DNA from 3 places in the Cohnella sp. genome. Region 2 is predicted to be linked to each of the others. Evidence: riboswitches for the same ligand, from Rfam matches in the RefSeq annotation. Region 2 holds a riboswitch; each other region holds the start of a gene.

The links. Region 2 has a riboswitch for cyclic di-GMP ahead of ACESLM_RS01175 (transglutaminase-like domain-containing protein). Riboswitches for the same ligand answer to the same signal wherever they lie in the genome.
Region 1: linked by a shared signal. The riboswitch ahead of ACESLM_RS26455 (PilZ domain-containing protein) and the one ahead of ACESLM_RS01175 (transglutaminase-like domain-containing protein) in region 2 are both predicted to bind cyclic di-GMP.
Region 3: linked by a shared signal. The riboswitch ahead of ACESLM_RS26280 (flagellar assembly protein A) and the one ahead of ACESLM_RS01175 (transglutaminase-like domain-containing protein) in region 2 are both predicted to bind cyclic di-GMP.

Annotation. Positions count from the first base shown of each region.
Region 1 covers NZ_JBEPYQ010000110.1:11,174-17,669, reverse strand. Annotated here, with positions in the region: gene ACESLM_RS26465 (class I SAM-dependent methyltransferase) at 1-57, shown strand, start outside; gene ACESLM_RS26460 (histidine kinase N-terminal 7TM domain-containing diguanylate cyclase) at 235-1,890, shown strand; cyclic di-GMP riboswitch class I at 1,975-2,061, shown strand; gene ACESLM_RS26455 (PilZ domain-containing protein) at 2,166-2,861, shown strand; gene ACESLM_RS26450 (hypothetical protein) at 2,991-3,356, shown strand; gene ACESLM_RS26445 (dehydrogenase) at 3,433-3,744, opposite strand; gene ACESLM_RS26440 (cupredoxin domain-containing protein) at 3,805-4,260, opposite strand; gene uptA (undecaprenyl phosphate transporter UptA) at 4,455-5,066, shown strand; gene ACESLM_RS26430 (thioredoxin family protein) at 5,105-5,671, shown strand; gene ACESLM_RS26425 (MBL fold metallo-hydrolase) at 5,684-6,310, shown strand.
Region 2 covers NZ_JBEPYQ010000002.1:96,977-103,472, reverse strand. Annotated here, with positions in the region: gene ACESLM_RS01180 (collagen binding domain-containing protein) at 1-2,773, shown strand, start outside; cyclic di-GMP riboswitch class I at 2,908-2,995, shown strand; cyclic di-GMP riboswitch class I at 3,030-3,115, shown strand; gene ACESLM_RS01175 (transglutaminase-like domain-containing protein) at 3,130-3,945, shown strand; gene ACESLM_RS01170 (class D sortase) at 4,034-4,726, opposite strand; gene ACESLM_RS01165 (NAD-dependent epimerase/dehydratase family protein) at 5,123-6,496, shown strand, end outside.
Region 3 covers NZ_JBEPYQ010000109.1:4,105-10,600, reverse strand. Annotated here, with positions in the region: gene ACESLM_RS26285 (HD-GYP domain-containing protein) at 1-169, opposite strand, end outside; gene ACESLM_RS26280 (flagellar assembly protein A) at 195-2,084, opposite strand; cyclic di-GMP riboswitch class I at 2,147-2,235, opposite strand; gene ACESLM_RS26275 (branched-chain amino acid aminotransferase) at 2,357-3,427, opposite strand; gene ACESLM_RS26270 (LysR family transcriptional regulator) at 3,548-4,435, shown strand; gene ACESLM_RS26265 (CAP domain-containing protein) at 4,603-5,448, opposite strand; gene ACESLM_RS26260 (amidohydrolase/deacetylase family metallohydrolase) at 5,599-6,496, shown strand, end outside.

The DNA.
Region 1 (6,496 bases), on a different contig from region 2:
TACGAGCGTTTTCGGGACTTTTTGTCCGTTTCTCCGTTTATGGACAGGAAAATTTAAGTAATACGACTAAAGTCTCATAAAAATAAGTAAAAAAGTCCTTGAAAATATATAAAAAATATATAAAATAAAGGCTTTCGGTGGATATTCGGTTGTCGGAAAAAGCGGCGATATGGTAAAATCAAACATGCCTGCCGCATTTTTTTATTCAAGCCCCTTTATGAAAAGGTGAATGCCTTGGGAGTCCAATGGATTGATTTTATCCTTTTTCTGATGCTCTTTCTATTATTCGTCGGCGTGATTGCCGTTAATAGAATTACGACGACGCATAAAGTGTATTTGGCTTTTCATTTTGTCATGATGCTGTGGCCGCTTGGGCAGTTCGCGGTTAAGCTGACGGATTTCCCGGGCGTTCAGCTGTTTTTTATCAACTTATCCTTCGTAGCCATGGGGATGCTTGGTCCCGGCTGGTTATTCTTCGTCTTCTTCCTCACGAGCAAGTCGGCCCAGCTGAAGGGCGGACGCATTCTGCTGTACATTACTCCCGCGGCACTGTGCATCGCGGCCGCCATGTGGAACCCGAACAGGCTGTTCATGGCCCCGGTGGTCGACAGCTACACGGACCGGGACTACGGTCCTTTGTTTTGGCTGCTCGTGCTCGTCCAATTCGCCTATTTCTTCGTCGCTCTGTTGAATATGTTCCACGCTTTGAAGTCGGTAACGTCCGTAAACCAACGCAAGCAGCTTGCAACCGCTTTAATCGGAATGTTCGTGCTGACGGGACTCGGCCTGCTGGACGTATTCGTCAACGTGCTTCTCGTAGAGTGGCTGCCGGTCGTGCCGGGCTTGCTCGCGCTGGGCATTCTGCTCTCCGATCTGTGCTTCGTTATCGCAATCTATCGATTCGGCATGTTCGATATTTTGAGCATGGCGCAGCGGGATATTTTCGAGCATATGACGACCGGAGTCATCGTCGTGGACGAGAACGGCAAAGTGCTGGAAGTGAATCGGGGGGCGTCCCCTCTCGTGCAGGTGACGAAAGGCGAGACGTTCGAGATGGAGAAGTTCCTGGCTCCTCTGCAGGTGCAGGGGGAAGTCTACGAATTTCTGTACCGCTACAATCATCATCCCCACGAGAAGCTGCAGATGGAGTTCTCGCTTCAGGATTCGTCGGGCAGACACGTATCGATCCAAATCTCTCCCGTCCTGGACAGCCGCAAAACGCTGCTGGGAAGGATCATTACTTTCCACGACGTCTCGGAGCTGCGCAAGCTGGTCGTGGAGATGAATCGCAAGAACGAGGCGCTGCACGAGCGCAATCTGGAACTGATCACGATCCAGGAAGAGCTGTTCCGCGTCAATCAGAAGCTGGAGCAGATGGCCGTCACCGACGGGTTGACCGGCTGCTTTAACCGGAGATATCTGATGCAGCAGTTGGAGCATGAAGTGCTGCTGAACATGAGGTATCAAATTCCGTTCGCCATCTTCCTGTTCGATATCGACCATTTCAAGCAAATCAACGACAAATACGGTCATCTTGTCGGCGATGAGGTGCTGCGCAGCACGGCCGAAATCGTTCGTTCCATGCTGCGGAGAACGGATATTCTGGCGAGGTACGGAGGAGAAGAGTTCACCGTGTACCTGCCGCATACGAACCGGGAGCAAGCGGAGCTGCTGGCGGAGAGAATCATGCTCGCCGTCGGAGAGAACCAGGTGGAAGCCGGCGCGGACAAGGTCGGCGTCACGATCAGCATGGGCGTGCTGTCCGAGTCCAGCGAGAGCTTGAAGTTCAACGATCCGAAGGAATATTTGCGAGAGGTGTTCTCCAGCGCGGACTCCGCTCTGTACAAAGCCAAGAACGAGGGAAGAAACCGCGTCGTCATGGCTCGCTGACGGGCTGGCGCCCCGGCGGATCGGCAAAAAAACATATGACGAAAAGATGCCGAATATGGTACAATCGTTCCATTAGAAGACGGATTTGGATAAAGGCAAACTTGCTGAAAAGCAAGGACGCAAAGCTACAGGGTCTAATGTCCCGAGGACGATGACAGCCTGGCTGCCGATAGTCCCTACATGGATGATTCAGGCGAAACGGGCTGCTCCCATAGAGGGGTTGCCTGTTTTTTTTCGTATAGAAGTCAAGCAGTCAGGAAGGTGGTTGGGCGGAGATGGCGCATACCGGAGACAACAGAGCCGCATTATCCGATCTGGACAAAGATTTGCTTCCCTTAAACGTGCTGTTGCACTGCCGGACCGTCGTGGAAGGGAAAAATTTCGTGACGACGGGCGTTATGACCCACGTGGAGGGAGAATTGTTCGAGGTTGAGCTTCCGGAATTCGAACAGTTCGAGCTAGGGGAAACGGTAAAGATGACCGTGTATTCGCCCGCGGGAATACAATCGATGTCCTCGATTGTATTCGCCAAGTACGAAGGAGCGATTGCGCTCTTGCAGCCTCCCGAGCTGCAAAAGCGATTCAAGGAAAGAAGGGAACAGCCGCGGGTCGAGATCGAAGGGAAGGTCCAGATCGTCCGAGTGCTGGGCAGTTCCGGAGAGGATCGGGAGATCGGCGATTCCGACGGCCTCACGATTCATGATATCAGCATATCCGGGATCAGTTTCTCGGGTCTGGACGCGCCGCATTTCGCGACGAAGTCGAGGCTCAGGGCGACGGTTGAGATCGGAATCTCGTTCGACTGCGAGCTGGAGATCGTGCGCCGCGAGCGGCAGGAGAACCGGATGCATTGCGGGGCCAAGATGCACGTTCTCGAACCGGAGATGCTGCGTCCTCTGCGCGCGCTTATTTTGCGCCATCAGGTGCAGAAGAACGCGAATACGCGCCGTAGTCTGAGCAAGAAACGTTAAGGGAGAACGGAATACGGGATATTCGAGGAAATCTGCGAATATGGACGAGGCGATGGGAGGGTGTCCGTTTAGCCGTTTGCGACTCCGGCATAGATTGGGGGTAAACGGCAAGAAGGAGGGATATCCTTAATGGCCATTCGCTATCCGAAGCCCCCGAAAAGGGATTCCAAGCGATCCAAAGTGTTGAAGACGAATACGGTTCCCGCACAAATTGCGCGCACCGGCAACAGCGGCCAGACGTTTAGCCGGCTTACGGTCGTATGGGTGCAGAGCACCGGCGTTCCTTTCGACACGACGGGCTTTTTTGCCCGGGTTTTCCGCGGCGGGCAACTGGTCGACGCGGCCAACTTCGACCGGTTCGGAGTCGTTCGCTTTAATAACATTCGCACTTTGACCAATGTCGCCTATACGCTGCGCGTCTTTAACAATAATGGGGTTCTGTTTCGTACCCGCACGATTCCGGCAGGAGTGCAGACGTTCGCGATTATCGGCTGATCGGAATGGAAGGCCGGGCCGAGGAAATGAAGCAGGGTTGGGCTCAGCCGAAATCGGCGGCGCCCAACCCATTTCTTTATCCGCCGAACGCTTCCCGGAAAGCTTTTGTCAGCTTCGTCCGATCGACGTTCCACAGCTCGGCAATGTCGCCGCTGACTTCCTCTTCCCACCAATCGGCCAGCTTTTTGCGATTGCTCTTGTTTTCCGAGATCCACATCAGGTTGCCGATTACCCGCTTGAAGTACAGCTCCTCGGCTTCCCGGACGAGCGGGGCGGGGACGTGCTGCTTCAGCCTTTTGACGGTCCGGTACAGCTCGTTCGAGCATGCCCGGCGAATGCCGCGCGGCGTAGGCAGCGGGGAGGAGTGCTTTTCCTGGAACATTTTCATCGGGTACACCTGCCTCTCTTCCATACCCTATGCGGGGGAGGAAGGGGAGGTCACCGCGAGTTACTGAATAACGAGATAGCCGACCATCGGCCCGCCGGTTTTCGGATCGGCGTGCGTCTGGCAGACGATGGAGTAGATGCCGGCTTCCTTCGGGGTGAAGCTGACGACGGTCGTCTTGCCTTTGCTGATGTTGCCCTTGATGTCGAGGCCTTCGATTACGAACGGATGGGACTGGCCGTTGATGCCGGTAATCCGGAGCTCGACGGGGACGCCTTTTTTGGCGACGACCGTGCCCGGGTAGAACAGGTACGTTTCCAGCTTCTTGCCGTTGTCTCCTTGAGCCGTGAATTCGCCCGTCGTCAGATGCAGGACTTGCTTGGTCGCTACGCCGCCCGCAGGAGCCAAGGCGGGTTTCGATTGCTGCCAGCCGATATAGGCGCCGGCCAGAATAACGACGGCCGCGATGACCGCGTACAGCTGGATTTTCTTACGGTTAAGAATGACGATTTTATTCATTCCGCTCTCTCCTCTTCAACTTTGTCCACCTAATCGAAGTCTATGCGTAGGCCCGTCCTCTCATGACAAGCCTGCAACGATTTTGCCCGAGCTCCGTATAACTGGAAGGAAGCCGCGAGCCTGTGCTAGAATGAAGACGGCTGACGGAGGGGCAGAAGGTCTCTATCAATGGGGAAAAAGGCAGGTTGTAAACGATGATGGATACGCTGCACGAATGGTTGTCGCAATTGTTGGCCTGGGTCGAGAGTTTAGGGTACTGGGGCATTATTATCGGATTGGCGATCGAAGTCATTCCGAGCGAAATCGTATTGGGGTACGCGGGATATCTCGTCTATCAGGACATTATCTCTTTCCCGGTTGCCGTTATTTGCGGGACGATCGGCGCCATTTTGCAGCAGTGGCTGCTCTATGCGATCGGCCGCTACGGGGGAAGGCCGTTTCTGGACAAGTTCGGCAAGTACTTGCACTTGAAGGCCAAGCATATCGATCTTGCGGAAAAATGGTTCGAGAAATACGGGCCTATGATCGTGTTTACGGGCCGTTTCGTGCCGGTCATGCGCCAAGCGGTTTCTATTCCGGCTGGAATGGCCAGAATGAATCTGTGGCAATTTACCTGGCTAACTGCGCTCGCTTCCGTTCCTTGGTCCATATTGTTCGTATGGCTGGGTTTCTCGCTCGGAGATAAGTGGGAATCGGTTGCGGATGAGGCGGCGCCTCTGATTCGCTGGATATTGATTGCCGCGCTGGGGCTGCTTGTGGTTTACTTCCTCGTCCAATATTTGCGCAAGAGAGGCAAAAGCATCTAAAATAAAGACAACGCGGTACGAGAGAGGAGCTTGGACGAATGAGCCAGCTGATCGCCAGCAAATTACATAAGGGATTGTCTCCCGACCAATTTATCGAGGGAATGACGAAAAACCGGGAGACGTTCGAATCTTGGCTGAACCGGTTCGAATGGCATACGGAGGAGCTCGAGGAGTTTTACGATTCGCTGAACAACCGGGACGACTTGCGCTGCATGATTTTGGCCGCGGACTGGTGCGGAGACGTCGTGCGCAACGTGCCGGTCGTGTTCAAGGCGATGGAGAAGGCGGGCATCCCGACGGAAGTGCTGATCATGGAGGAGAATCTCGATTTGATGGACCAGCATCTGACGATGGGCGGGCGCGCCATTCCGGTCGTTCTGTTCATCGATACCGGGGGTCATCTGCTCGGCAAGTGGGGCGCCCGTCCGAAATACGTGCAAGAGGTCATGACCGCGTTCAAGGCGGAAAACCCCGATCGCGAAGCGCCGGACTACCAGGAGAAGCTCACCGAGGCGAGAAAGGAAATCGGACGTCGTTACGGGGAAGACAACGCGTATCAGAAAGTCATTTTGGAAGAAATCCGCGACATTCTGTCCGGAGTGTGAGGACGCCGCACGATGCTGACTTTTCAAAGATTCGCGCTTGGAGCGCTGCAGACGAACGCTTACGTTGTCGTTAACGAAGACAGAACCCGCGCGGTGGTCATCGACCCCGGAACGGCGGACGGCGCGCTGATGCGCAAGCTGGACGGCCTGAAGGTCGAGGCGATTCTACTGACGCACGCCCATTTCGACCATATCGGCGGAGTGGACCATCTGCGCAAGAAATACAACTGCCCCGTCTATCTGCATCCCGCCGAGCAAGACTGGCTGACCGACGCGGGGAAAAACGGCTCGGCGCGCTGGGCCGACGTCACTCCGCCGATCGTGACGGAGCCGGCCGAACACGGCTTGGGGGACGGCCAGGAGTTGGAGCTGATCGGCGAGACGTTCAAGGTGAAGCATACGCCGGGACATTCGCCGGGAAGCGTCGGCTTACTCGTCGGCGATCTGCTGTTTGCGGGCGACGCGTTGTTCCGCCGCTCTGTCGGACGGACGGATTTGCCCGGCGGCAACCAGGAGCAGCTATCCCGTTCGATCAGGGAGAAGCTGTACGTGCTGCCCGACGATACGCTCGTCCTGCCGGGTCACGGACCGGAGACGACGATCGGGGAAGAGCGGCGAGAGAACCCGTACGTACGCTAGGGCGTGTATGCATACACGCCCTAGATGGGAAGTTTGTTAGAAATTGTTATAAAAGGTCTTTACAAGTGGGCTTGGGATTTGTTATATTGAGCCTAGTCAAGTCCAGCAAGTCTATATAGAACGTGAACTTACGCTGCGAAGAACGCATGCGATGGAGGTAACCCTCTATCCTTGCGTTCTTTTTTA
Region 2 (6,496 bases):
GAAGATTTATTGGAAAGAGCCTACGAACTCGAATCCGGATCCTATTGAAAAAAAGGCGGAGGTTCAGGCTAAAGAGAATACCCAGAAGAACGGAAACAAAAAAGGCGAATACAACGCCAAAGACAAAACGATTCTCTGGACAATCGATTTGAACTACAATCTTTACGATCTTAAAAATGCGATCGTGAATGACCGTTTCAAGGCAGAAGATTCTGCTGCGAATCTGAAATACGTTGAGGATTCGATTAAGGTTTATAAGCTTCAACTCAACACAACTAACGACACGTATCCTGAGCCTGTCACGCCAGAAGATCCTGATTCTTACCAATTCCAGCTTGACAGTGACGGCAAAGGCTTCGAGCTGAAGCTGGGCAACGTTGGCAAGCAAGCTTATCGCGTACAGTACAAGACGAGCGTCGGCGGTGAGTATCCGGTCAAAGGAGTTTATTCTAACGATGCGACGCTTACGGACGAAGAGATTCCGGGTCTTAACTCGAAGTGGTCGGCGAAGGTAACGCCGAAATATGGCGGAGAGTATCTGCACAAATCCGGCAGACAACTCCCTGGTACGGACAAAGCAGAATGGACGGTTATCGTGAATCCGAGCCAATCCCATATCCCGGCGGGCTCCGTGTTTAAAGACAAACTGTCCGATAACCAGATTCTGCTCGGTAACACGATCAAGGTGTACAAGACGAATCTCCCGCCGAACAACTCGGGCAATTTTCCTAAAGGCGATGAACTGAAAGATCCGGAAGAGCCGGACTACTCGGTGTCCGTGACGGAAAACGAGTTTACGATTACGTTCCATAAAGCTCTGTCCACGGCGTACATCGTCAAATACGAATCATACATTAATGCATTCAACGGAGATCTGATCGGCAACGAAGCCTCCTATCATGGCGACACCGTGAAGGTTAAAGAAAACGACCAGGATGGGTTCAAAGTACAAATGGCGGATGCCGGCGGCGGAGCTGGAACGGGAACGGGCAAGCTCAAAATCGTTAAGCTTGATGACGAGAACAAATCGATCGCGGGTGTGAAATTCGAGTTATGGAATGCTGCTGGCACCCAAGTGCTGGAGGAACTAACGACTGACGCGAACGGAGAAGCCGAGACGCTGCGCAAGTACCGCCTTAACAGCACGTCCGGAATTTCGTACAAACTGAAGGAAGTATCGGCTCCGAGCGGATACCTCGTACACCCTGAATATGGTACAGTTGGCGGAAAAGAAATTAAACTGATCGGCAAACAGGATGACTTGGCCGCGCCGTTCGTGGTCGAACCGATCACGATTGTCAATGAGGTCATTCGCCAAGGCTTCGAGCTTGTGAAGGAAGATTCGGTTACGGGTGCCAAACTTACGGGAGCTAAGTTCGAATTGAGAGACTCCAACAACACGGTCATCGACGACAACTTGGTTACGGTAGATGGGCGATTGGGCAAAGGTAATCTTCCGGCGGGCACCTACACGCTGATCGAAACGGAGGCGCCGTTGTTCTATACACTCGACCCGACGCCGATTCCGATTGAAATTGTCGCCAATCAGACACAGATTGTTACGAAAACACATCCTAACGTGAGAGGATCCGACGGAAAGTTAACCGTCACCAAAGTGAACGCCAAGGATCCGGATAATCTGAAGCTTAAAGATGTAGAGTTCGAGTTGTGGAACGACCAAAACGTACTCGTGGATACGAAAACGACGGACGTTAATGGAGTAGTCGAGTTTACAAACCTGCCTTACGGTTTGTACACGATAGTAGAAACGAAAGCGGAAGGCTTCGTCATCGAGAATCCAAATACGAAAGTATCGATTCATCAGGAGAACACTTCGTTGATTATCGAGAACAAGGAGCATATTCGTTCGGTCAGACTGGTGAAGTATAATGCGTCCAAGTCGCAGCTTCTCAGCGGCGCTGTGTTCGAACTGTGGCGTTCTACACTCAACTTCGATCTTCAGGGCAACGAGATTTATGAGCGCGTGACAGGGTTGACTCCGGCGCAGCTGACGACGGGTGCGAACGGTGAGTTGTTCCTGGATGAACTCGAACCAAACAAATATCGCCTGATCGAAATTCAAGCGCCTTACGACTATCGTCTGAATACCGATCCGGTAGAATTCGAGATTACGACAACGCAAACGGCAACGGTCCTGGTGGAAAAAACAAACGAGAGAATCCCGAGCTCGGGCGGATGTTGTGCGCCTGGTCCGGGACCATCGGAGACGCCGAAGCCGACGGAGGAGCCGAAACCGACTGAGTCTCCGAAGCCGACCGAGTCTCCGAAACCTACCGAAACTCCTGAGCCTACCGAAACTCCGAAACCGACGGAGCCGACAGAAACGGAGGAGCCTAGCAAGCCAGGAGAGAAAGTAAAAGAGAAAACGACGAACGACAAGCCGGTTGAAGGAACAACGGAAGTTCCCAAAGGCGGCAAAGTTAAAGTCGGAGAAGAGCCGAAGCACGGCACGGTAACGATCACGCCGGATGGCAAATGGAAGTATACGCCGGACAAAGACTACAAAGGCAAAGATTCCTTTACCATCATCGTGACCGACTCGGAAGGCAATGAACAGGAAATTCTCGTCGAGATCGACGTGGACGACGTTCCGCGCGGCGGGGTTAACGACGGAGGCAAAACTCCGACCAAAACATTGCCGAAAACCGGGGAAGAAAGCCCGCTGCCGCTTCAGCTTGCCGGCCTGGCCCTCATTGCGGCAGGTGCATTCATCATGTACCGCAATCGTATTTTTCGAATGAAGAAAGAATAGATAGAGAGATAGAGATAGATAAATAAAGACAGATAGAATTTCATAGAGAGAAAAAAACTAAACCTGCCGGTCAATCTGGCAGGTTTTTCCTTGTGCTTTCGTCGAAATTTCGCTATAATTTTCATAGAAAGCAAGCTCGATAACGGCAAACCTGTCGAAAGACAGTGACGCAAAGCTAGAGGGTCTTCCCTTCCACCGGAAGGATGACAGCCAGCTACCGAAAGACTAGGCTTTTTTTGTTTTATTTGGACAAGCTTCACGATAAAGGCAAACCTGCCGAAAGGCAGCGACGCAAAGCTAAAGGGTCTTCCCTTCCTCGAAGGATGACAGCCAGCTATCGAAAGGAGCCATATGGCATGCTTAAATCCGCAAAATTGTTGTTGGCGTTTCTTGTTCTCTTCGCCTCGATTCCTGCTCTTGCATCCGCGAGCACAGGGACGAGCAAAGCGACTTTGGACACTTCCAAATTGGAAAAGGGTACGATCGGCATTCGGTTGACGAGCAAACCGACAGTGGACACGAAAGCGAAAATATCGAAAGGGAGCGCCAGTTATATTTACACGCTAAGCGCCTCTTCCGACGGACAGACGTTGTGGCTGCCGCTGCAGATGGGGAACGGGCAATACGAGATTGCGGTGCTCGAGCACGTAACCGGCAAAAAGTATCGCGTGAATCTGGCGGAGAAGGTCAACGTAACCGTAACGAAGACGTCGGACATTTACTTGAATTCCACGCAGGCGATCGCTTGGCAGGACGCCGACAAGGCGCTAGCCAAGGCCAAGGAGTTGACGGCGCTCGCTGCGACCGACGAACAGAAGGCGAAAGCGATCTACGATTATATAATTCGCAACGTAAGCTACGATAAAGAGTTGGCCCGCAAGGTGACATCGGATTATGTTCCCGACATTGACGGTACATTGGCGTCGGGCAAAGCGATCTGCTACGGCTACGCTACGCTCTATGCGGCCATGCTGAGAAGCGCAGGGATTCCGGCCAAGCTGGCGATGGGCACGACGAACTTGGTCGACGAGTACCATGCTTGGAACGAGGTATACTTGAACGGGAAATGGGTCGTCGTGGACACGACCGTGGACGCGGGGCTAAGCAAGGGCGACAAGAAGGTGTCGTTCGGCAAGAAGGCAAGCGATTATTCGGCAGTCAAATACTATTAATCGAACATCGAAACGGCCAGAATCTATTGACGATTCTGGCCGTTTTTTCGTGTTTACAGCTATAACCGCTTGCGCGTCAGGCTGGGGTTCATCCCTGATCCTCGATTTTCTCGGCATGAACGATAAGCCGGTGCGTCGGATTCACCAACGGATCGCAGGTAATCAAAGTAAGAACGGCTTTGTCTCCATCGCTTTTCAGTACGGATAGATCGGTAGGGAGGACGACTTTAATATCCGTTACCTGGTAGGCGACGCTGCTGTTTCTCATCCGAATGTCGATCCGGTCGCCGACTTCCATCTCGTCAAGCCGGTTGAACATCCGGCCTTTCGTACGAGCCCGATGAGCGGCGACAGCTGAATTGCCAATTTCCCCGAGCGGCGCAGTTTCCGTCATATGACCCGCTCCGACCTTCATGTTTTTCGCGGTTGCTCCTTCGAGAATCGGCAGCTTCAGATCGATTTTGTCGATCTGAATGATGGCGATCGTTTTGTCGTCCATAGACTCTTGAGAATCCTCGGGAGATTCGGACGCTTCCGCTTTCATTGCTGCTTGCTCTAGCCCTTCGTCAAGCACGTTGGAGAGGCGGCTGTATTCTGCTTGAATATTGTACGAGCGAACGAGATCGCCGGATGACAAAGATTGCTCCAACTCTTGCAATATTCGCTGCTGCTCTCGGTCTTGAACATACTCGCGAACGAATGGAAAGGCCAGCACTGTAAGTCCGGCGGCGATCAAAACGTAGGAAGCGATTTTCGTGACGGTTGTTCCGGTTAGTTTCATAGATTTACCATCTGCCTTTAACTATACGTAATACCTTCAAGCTGAAATAATAAACTATCGTACTGAACAAAAACTGTACAAAATGGCGGGTTCAAACGTTATGCACCAAGTGTATAGTTCGCTTCAAGGGCACTGAAAGAGGCATCTACCAATTGCCTGCTCCGGGGGAGCAGATCGTGATTGTTCAGAAATTGTTTAGCGCTTCATGCTATTATGCTAGTTTGAATGGAATGTCGAAATTAATTCAGCCATTCAACAACAATAAATGTGTCGACTGGCAAGTTTAGACATGTTATGATACTTTTCGTATAGCTGGCATCCAAAATGTGGTCTCTGTTAAGATAATTTGGCTACAAATTAGGATAAAATTTTTCTTATTCAGGAAGTGATGATGGAATGAAAGTGTTAATAACGGGTGGTTATGGGTTCATTGGCTCCCATGTCGCGGACCGGTTTTTCAAGGAAGGCTACGAAGTATTTATCATCGACAACCTGTCGACCGGAAATAAAGCGAATGTACAAATCAAGCATCGCGGTTATACGCTGGATGTGACAGATCCCAAATGCGAAGAGATCTTCCGGGCGTATCGTTTTGATACCGTTGTGCATCTCGCGGCCCAGATCAGCGTCAGCAAATCCGTTGTCAATCCCCAACTTGATACAGACTCCAATGTGCTGGGGACGGTCAATATGCTGGACCTATCGGTCAAGTACGGGGTTAAGCGGTTTATTTACGCGTCATCGGCCGCCGTATACGGTCTCAGCGAAGCTTTGCCGCATCAGGAAACGAAAAGCGCGGACCCGATTGCGCCTTACGGGATAAGCAAATACGTCAACGAGCTCTACGCGGAAAAATGGCAGGGGCTGTACGGCTTGTCGACAATCGGCTTTCGTTTCTCCAATGTGTACGGACCCCGGCAAAATTCCGGAGGCGAGGGCGGGGTCATCTCGATCTTTATAAACAACATGCTGCAAGGCAAGCCCTTGCAGGTGTTTGGCGACGGCGAGCAAACAAGGGATTTCATCTATGTCGAGGATTTGGCCGACGCGCTGTATCGCAGCGTAAATTCGCCGCACACGGGCATTTACAATCTTTCCGTGAACCGCCCGGACTCCGTCAACGACATTATCCGATATCTTTCTGAAATCCGCCCGGATTTGCAGGTTCAGAACCAACCGCCCCGTCAGCAAGATATCCGGCATTCGCATCTGGACAATACGTCCATCATGCGAGATTTGGACTGGTCGCCGCTCTACAGTCTTAAAGAAGGCTTGGAGCGCACGTACGCTTATTTCGTCAGCCAAATCGGGCAAAATGAGACCGCGGCATCTGCTGCGGCAGAACTGGCGCCGAAACAAGGCCGTCCGAAAATGCCGAAGTGGCTAATGCCGACGCTTGAAAATGCGCTGGCCTTTGCGTTAACCGCCTGGCTGAGCCTGAGCATCGTGAGCAACATGTACGGCGTTATCGATGTCAAGCTGTTTTACATAACGATCATTGGCATTTTATACGGCAATCGCCAGGCGCTGCTGGCCGTTGCGTTGTCGGTCAGCTTGCTAACCTACCAAGAACTGCAGGCAGGCAGAGACCCTGTGTCGCTCACCTACGACACCGATTTCTTTTTCAGCATAGCGATCTATCTGTTTATCGGACTTGTCGTCGGTTATGCGATACAGCGAAAAAACGTGCGTATCGCACAGCAGGAACGAAAAGCAGCCGAAGCTACAGAACGCTATGAATTTCTGGAAGATATCTACAAAGAAGTGCGC
Region 3 (6,496 bases), on a different contig from region 2:
ACACGGCTTCCACGTCCTGCTCGCTCAAGGCGATCCCCTGTCTCGCAAGCAGATTGACGTCGCGATCCGTAAGCACCCGAGAGACGGGAACGACCAACGTTCCGCTGCCGTTGTAGATATTGCGGTTGACCCTCATTCCGACGTATGTCTTCAGTTGACCTGCCAGCATGTTTTATCCCACCATCTGCTTGTCATTATGTTGCACGCTTGTCGTCCGGTTCGGAATATCTCTTCAAGGCTTGAACGTCGAAGACCGTCTGCTCGATCGGCTCGAAGACGTCCTTGCAGTACTTGCCGACACAAACTCTTCCCGAGTACATTTTGCGGATTTGCACTTTGCGTCTGGCCTTCAGCACCGAGTTGGCTCCGGTCTGTCCGCCGACGATCGACGCCCGGATGCTGTCGCCGGCGTCCAGCCGCGAGCCCCGGCAGATCGCCTGTTCCGAGAGAAATACGATGTTCCGGGCGGAGAACAGCTCGCAGAGCAGCACCCCGTCGCGATGAATGACGATGTCCCCGTTGGATTTCAGCTCGCCGCCCTGGCATTGGTTGATGCTGATCTCCACCTGCTCCTCCTGCATTCGGGCAACTTCCCCGTGAGTGTCCTGAAGCAGGGCGAGGAAGCCTTGAACGAACTCCCGTGTCGCCGATTCGATCAGCTTCGTCGGTTTCGTGAAGATTTCCGAGATTTCCTTCAGCTTCTCGTATTCCGTCTTCCGAATGTTGCGAATGTTCGATATGACGGACTGCAGTTCCTTGATCGCCGGCAAAATATCCCTCATCTTCGTCTCGAGCAGAAGCTGCACGATCTGGCCGAACCGTGCCGGCTGCCGCTTCGCTTCGAGCGCCTCCTCCAGCAGCTTGGACGCCGCGAGCAGCTTCTCTATCGAATCGCACAATTGCTTCGACGTATGATAGAGACGGTTGAACAACACGCCGAAATAACCGGAGTAGAGCCGGCTCGAAATCACGTTGCCCCGCACGTTGATGCTGCCCGTCGCCGTAATCGTCGAATTGAACACGTGGCCGTAGACGTATACGTTACCGAGCGATTCGACGATCATGTTGTCGGTGACGTCGCCGCAGACGATCACGTCCCCGGCAAAAACGATGTTGCCGGTCGAGATGTCCACGTTGCCCGAGACGACGTACGAGGTCGAGACGTCCAGCGTCTTGATTTTCCCGCCCGTGATTCTTGGCCTGCCCTGCTTTCTGGCAATCACGCTTCCGTCGGGCGTCAGCTCCACGTTCGGCTTCGCCAGAATGAACAGGTCCTTGGGCGGCTTCGGCAGCGTAACGTTACCCAGCACGTCGTATCCGGCGGTTCCGTCCACCATCGGAATTTTCCTCGCCATCAGATCGCCCTTCTGCACGGTCGGAATGCGGAGATGGTTGCGGAAATCGATCGCGCCGTCCACTTCGAAGAACTCGCTGCGCACTTGCTGGTCGAAGTAGATTTCGAGTCTGGCGTCCTCGCCGTCCGCCGGCGCCTTGCCGCTGGCCACGACGATCGGCTCGTAGGTAGGCTCCAGCAGCTCCCGCTGAATGGCGGCGAATTCGATTCGGGACTTGATCGACATCTCCTCGAGCTTCTCCACCACATCGGCGAGCTGCACCGTCTTCAGCACGATGCTCTCATCGTCCTCCGCGCGCACGATTACTCTCGGGTCGGGTCCGGCGTCGACGAGCCTTGCCGCATAGCGTTCCGTCGCGAACAGCCGCAGGTGCGCGAGCAGCTTGTCCTCCGAAATCGTTATCTGGAACAACGGCTGCTCTTCCGCCTTCCAGGCAATCCGGTCCGAAGCCCGCACCGGGGCCTCCCAGACGACTTCCTGCTCGTTGACGAACAGTCTGACCGGGCTCATCGGATAGATGACGGCGTATTCTCCTCCGGCGGTCGGATCCTGAACGTGGATTTGCTGATTGCGAATCCGGATCGTTCCGTCCTGCTTGGCGAGCTGTCCGTTCTCGTCCCGCTCGCGGAGCTCGGCCGAGGCGTCTTCCCCCTCGTCCTCGCCCTCGCTGCCGATATCCAGCTGGTGGATCAGTCTTTTCAGCTCGGCTTCGGATATTTGTTTCTTCAAGCTCAGCACCTCTCGACAACAAAAAAGACACCTCCCGAATGGGATGGTGTCCTAACGCTCCATTCGGCGGCCTGGCAGCCATTGAACTGGAGAGTTCTTTAGGCCCATAGCTTTGCGTCCCCCTCTTTCGAAGGGTTTGCCTTTTCGTGTATGCGTCTCCTCGATGTATATATGACTAGAATAATTGAATATCGTTACCTATTTACGTCACGCATCGATATCAATTATAAGTCTATAGTCGCAACAATTTCAAGAGATTTATCGCGCGCCGGCTAATCCAGCTTTACGACCCAGCCGAACGGATCTTCGACCGCCCCTCTCTGGATGCCGGTCATAAAGTCGTACACCCTGGAAGACAGCGGGCCCGTGCGTCCCCCGTTCAGCGTCAGCTTGTCTCCCTGCCAGTTCAGCTCTCCGATCGGGGAGATGACGGCGGCCGTTCCGGTGCCGAACGCTTCCTCCAGCGTACCCTTGCGGTAAGCCTCGACCAGCTCGTCGATGGAGACCGTCCTCTCCTCGACCTCGATGTCCCAATGCTTCAGCACCTGAATGACGGAATCCCGCGTGACGCCGTCGAGAATGCTTCCGTTCAGCGCGGGCGTGACGACCTTGCCGGCGATTTTGAAGAAGACGTTCATGCTGCCGACTTCTTCAATGTATTTGCGGTGAACGCCGTCCAGCCACAGCACTTGGGAATAGCCCTTGCCGGACGCCTCCTCCTGCGCCTTGAGCCCCGCCGCGTAGTTGCCGCCGGTCTTGGCGTTGCCTATCCCGCCCGTCACCGCGCGCACGTATTCCGACTCCACATAGATGGTGACCGGATTAATGCCCTCCGCGTAATACGAGCCTACGGGGGACAGAATGATCATGAAGTAGTAGCTCTCCGACGGATTTACGCCCAGCGTCGCCTGAGTCGAGATGACGAACGGACGAATGTACAGCGATGTGCCTTCGTCGGTCGGGATCCAGTCCTCGTCGACCTTGAGAAGCTCCTTCAGCGCGGCCATCGCCAAATCTTCGTCGATCAGCGGGATGCTGAGGCGGGCATTGGAGCGATTGAGCCTCTGCAGGTTTTTGAAGGGCCGGAACAGCAGCACCGGGCCGTCCGGCGTCTTATAGGCTTTCATGCCTTCGAATACGGTCTGGCCGTAGTGGAACACCTTCGCGGCCGGGTCGAGCGAGATCGGCTGGTAAGGGACGATGCGGGGATCGTGCCATCCTTGTCCGGCGTCGTACTCCATGATGAACATATGATCCGTGAAATGCTTGCCGAAGACGAGCGTCGAAGCTTCCGGCTTCTCCTTGGGTGCGGTCGTCCGTTCTACCGGGATTGCATGAGCCATATCCGAATATTCCTCCTTGATTGAACGCGCTTTATATTTGAATGATACCAGAGGCGGATGTATATTGATAATATCTGTTTTATCGGTGATGCATACCTTTAAAGTATGGAGGTTTTCGACATGGACATGCGTCAGCTTCGTTATTTTCTCGCGATTGCGCACGAAGGTCAGATTACCCGTGCGGCCAAGCAGCTCAATATGGAGCAGCCCCCGCTCAGCCGCCAGCTCAAGCTCATTGAGCAGGAGCTCGGCGTCGTCCTGTTCGACCGCAACGGCAAGCGGCTGCAGCTCACCCAAGCCGGAGAAATGCTGCGTGACCGCGCGCTTGCCCTGATGAAGCAATTCGAAGATACGATCACCTACGTCCAGGAGCTGGGAGAGGGCGTGCAGGGCGTCCTGTCGATCGGGGCGGTCGTCTCCTGCGTCTCGCTCCTGCCCCCCGTCCTTCGCAGATTCACGGAGAAGTATCCGCAGGTTACCTTCAAGATTCAGGAGGGAGACCATTTCTTGCTCGGGGAACTGCTGGAAAACCGCGATCTCGAATTCATCGTCACTCGCCTCCCGTTCCAATCCGACTTTCAGTCGCAGCACTATTCCGCCCTCCCCCTGCCGTCCGATCCTTTCGTCGCCTTGCTTCCGACCGAATGGCGCCCGCCGGACAGACGGGCGATGACGATGGCGGAGCTGGCCCGCTTTCCTTTTCTCACCTTGAAGACGGACCGGACGACCGGGATGCACAACCAGGTGTTCCATCAATTCAAGCAGCTCGGCCTGGAGCCCAGAATCGTCAGCGAATGCTCCAGCGTTGCCATCGCCATCTCGCTCGTCGCGGCGGGAATCGGAGCGGCGATTCTGCCCAAGTCGGTCATGAACTCGTTCGAGCCTCCGAGCATCACTCTAATCGAGATCGAGGATGCGCGTTTCCACAGCGACATCGGCGTCGTCTGGCTGCGGGACCGCCATCTCTCCAAGAGCGCCCGGCATCTGATGGACATGCTGGTAGAGTAAAGCTGACCCGCCGGCGCAAGCAAAAACGCCTTCGGCGTCCTCTGGACGGTGAATGCGATTTGTCGGAGACGATTCAGATAAGGATAGCGGATTTTATACTTCTGAATTGTCGAAGAAAGGATACCCGGGACCAGAACGGTCTGCCGGGTATCCTCCGCGGACGAACGTTATTTGGAAACGAACTGCTGCGTCCAGCACGGTTGACCGTTATTCGCCACGTATCCGACTCCCATATGGGTATAGGACGCGTTCATAATGTTGGCGCGATGGCCCGGAGAGTTCATCCAGGCTTGGACGACTTGCTGCGGAGACGGCTGCCCCTTGGCGATATTTTCCCCCGCGGACTGATACTGCACGCCGAAATTGCGCATCATAGCGAACGGATCGCCGTACGTCGGAGACGTGTGGGAGAAATAGTTGTTTTTCGCCATATCCTCCGACTTGGCCCTCGCCGACCGGTTCAAGTTCGAGTAATCGCCGGAAAACGGCTTAAGCCCGGCTTTCTGACGCTCCGCGTTCGTCAGGTTCAGCACTTCGAGCTCGTAACCCGTCATCGAATCGCTGGATGGAATCGTCACTTCCCTGTTGTTCGGAAGAGGTTCGTTCAAGCCCGATCCCGGATTGCCCGTCCCGGTCTGCGGAGTTCCAGTCTGCGGCGTTCCCGTCTGAGGTGCGCCCGTCTGCCCTCGGCCCGCGTCTCCCCAGCCTTGTCCGGCCCCTTGGTTCGGGTTCGCGTAATTGCCTCCACCACCGCCTCCTCCTACAAGCTTAAGCAAATCGGGATTGGCCCGGAGGAAGTCCTCGATGCTGACATGGTACTTGCTGGCGATGTCCTGGATGGACTCGTTGCTCTGAACGACGTATTTGTTGACCGGAACTTCCGTGTCCGTGGCGCTGACCTGAAGCTGCGGCTGGCTCTTAGACTGCTGTTTCATTTGCTGCTTCATGTCGCGGCTCTGATTGCCGCAAGCGGCCAGAAGCAGCAGGATCGCGATGATTGCCAATCTCTTCATAAAGTAAAAGGCCTCCCTCTTGTCTCTTGTCCCCGTTACTTTTCCCGAAGCTGGAGCAAACCATCCGTTGGCTTTTGATATTGACCGATTAAACATTATAACGTTATATTGTTTAAAGAAACATCTTGAACAGAAATCGGGTGATATCATTTGCAGAAGCTAGTTTTGCGCAATCTCCGGCTGACCGACGGCTCTCTTGTCGATATTGCCGTGTCGGACGGCATCGTTGCGGACGTTGCTCCGGCCGGAACGCTGCTGCCGGCGGATTCGGACACAGGTACGGATTACGAAGGAAAGACTTACGTGTCCAGCGGCTGGATCGACTTGCACGTCCACGCCTTCCCCGAATTCGATCCGTACGGCGACGACATCGACGAGATCGGCGTCAATCAAGGCGTTGCGGCAATCGTCGACGCCGGAAGCTGCGGGGCCGATCGGATCGGCGAGCTGATCGCCAGCGGAGAACGAGCGGCGACTCGGCTGTTCGCGTTCCTGAACGTCTCGCGCATCGGCTTGTCCAGAATCGACGAGCTGTCGAGGCTGGAGTGGATCGATCCGGCTCTCGCCGCCCGCGCCGCCTCCGAATATCCGGATTCGATCGTCGGCTTCAAGGCGCGAATCAGCCGCAGCGTCGTCGGGGACAGCGGTCTGGAGCCGCTCTGGATGGCCCGCAAGCTGTCCGACGAAACCGGACTGCCGCTCATGGTCCACATCGGCTCGGGACCTCCGGATATTCGGGAGATCATGGCCCTTTTGTCGGCGGGAGACGTCGTCACTCATTGTTTTCACGGAAAGAAAAACGGGTTGTTCGACGACAGCGGGCAGCCGATCCAGGCGCTGAAAGACGCGTTGGCCCGAGGCGTAAGACTCGATATCGGGCACGGCACAGCCAGCTTCTCATTCCGGACGGCCGAAGCCGCAGGGAGAGCCGGAATCCGCCCGCACACGATCAGCACGGACATCTATAGAGGCAATCGGCTGAACGGGCCTGTGTACAGCTTGGCGAACGTTCTGACCAAGTTTCTGCATCTGGGGTACTCTCTGGAAG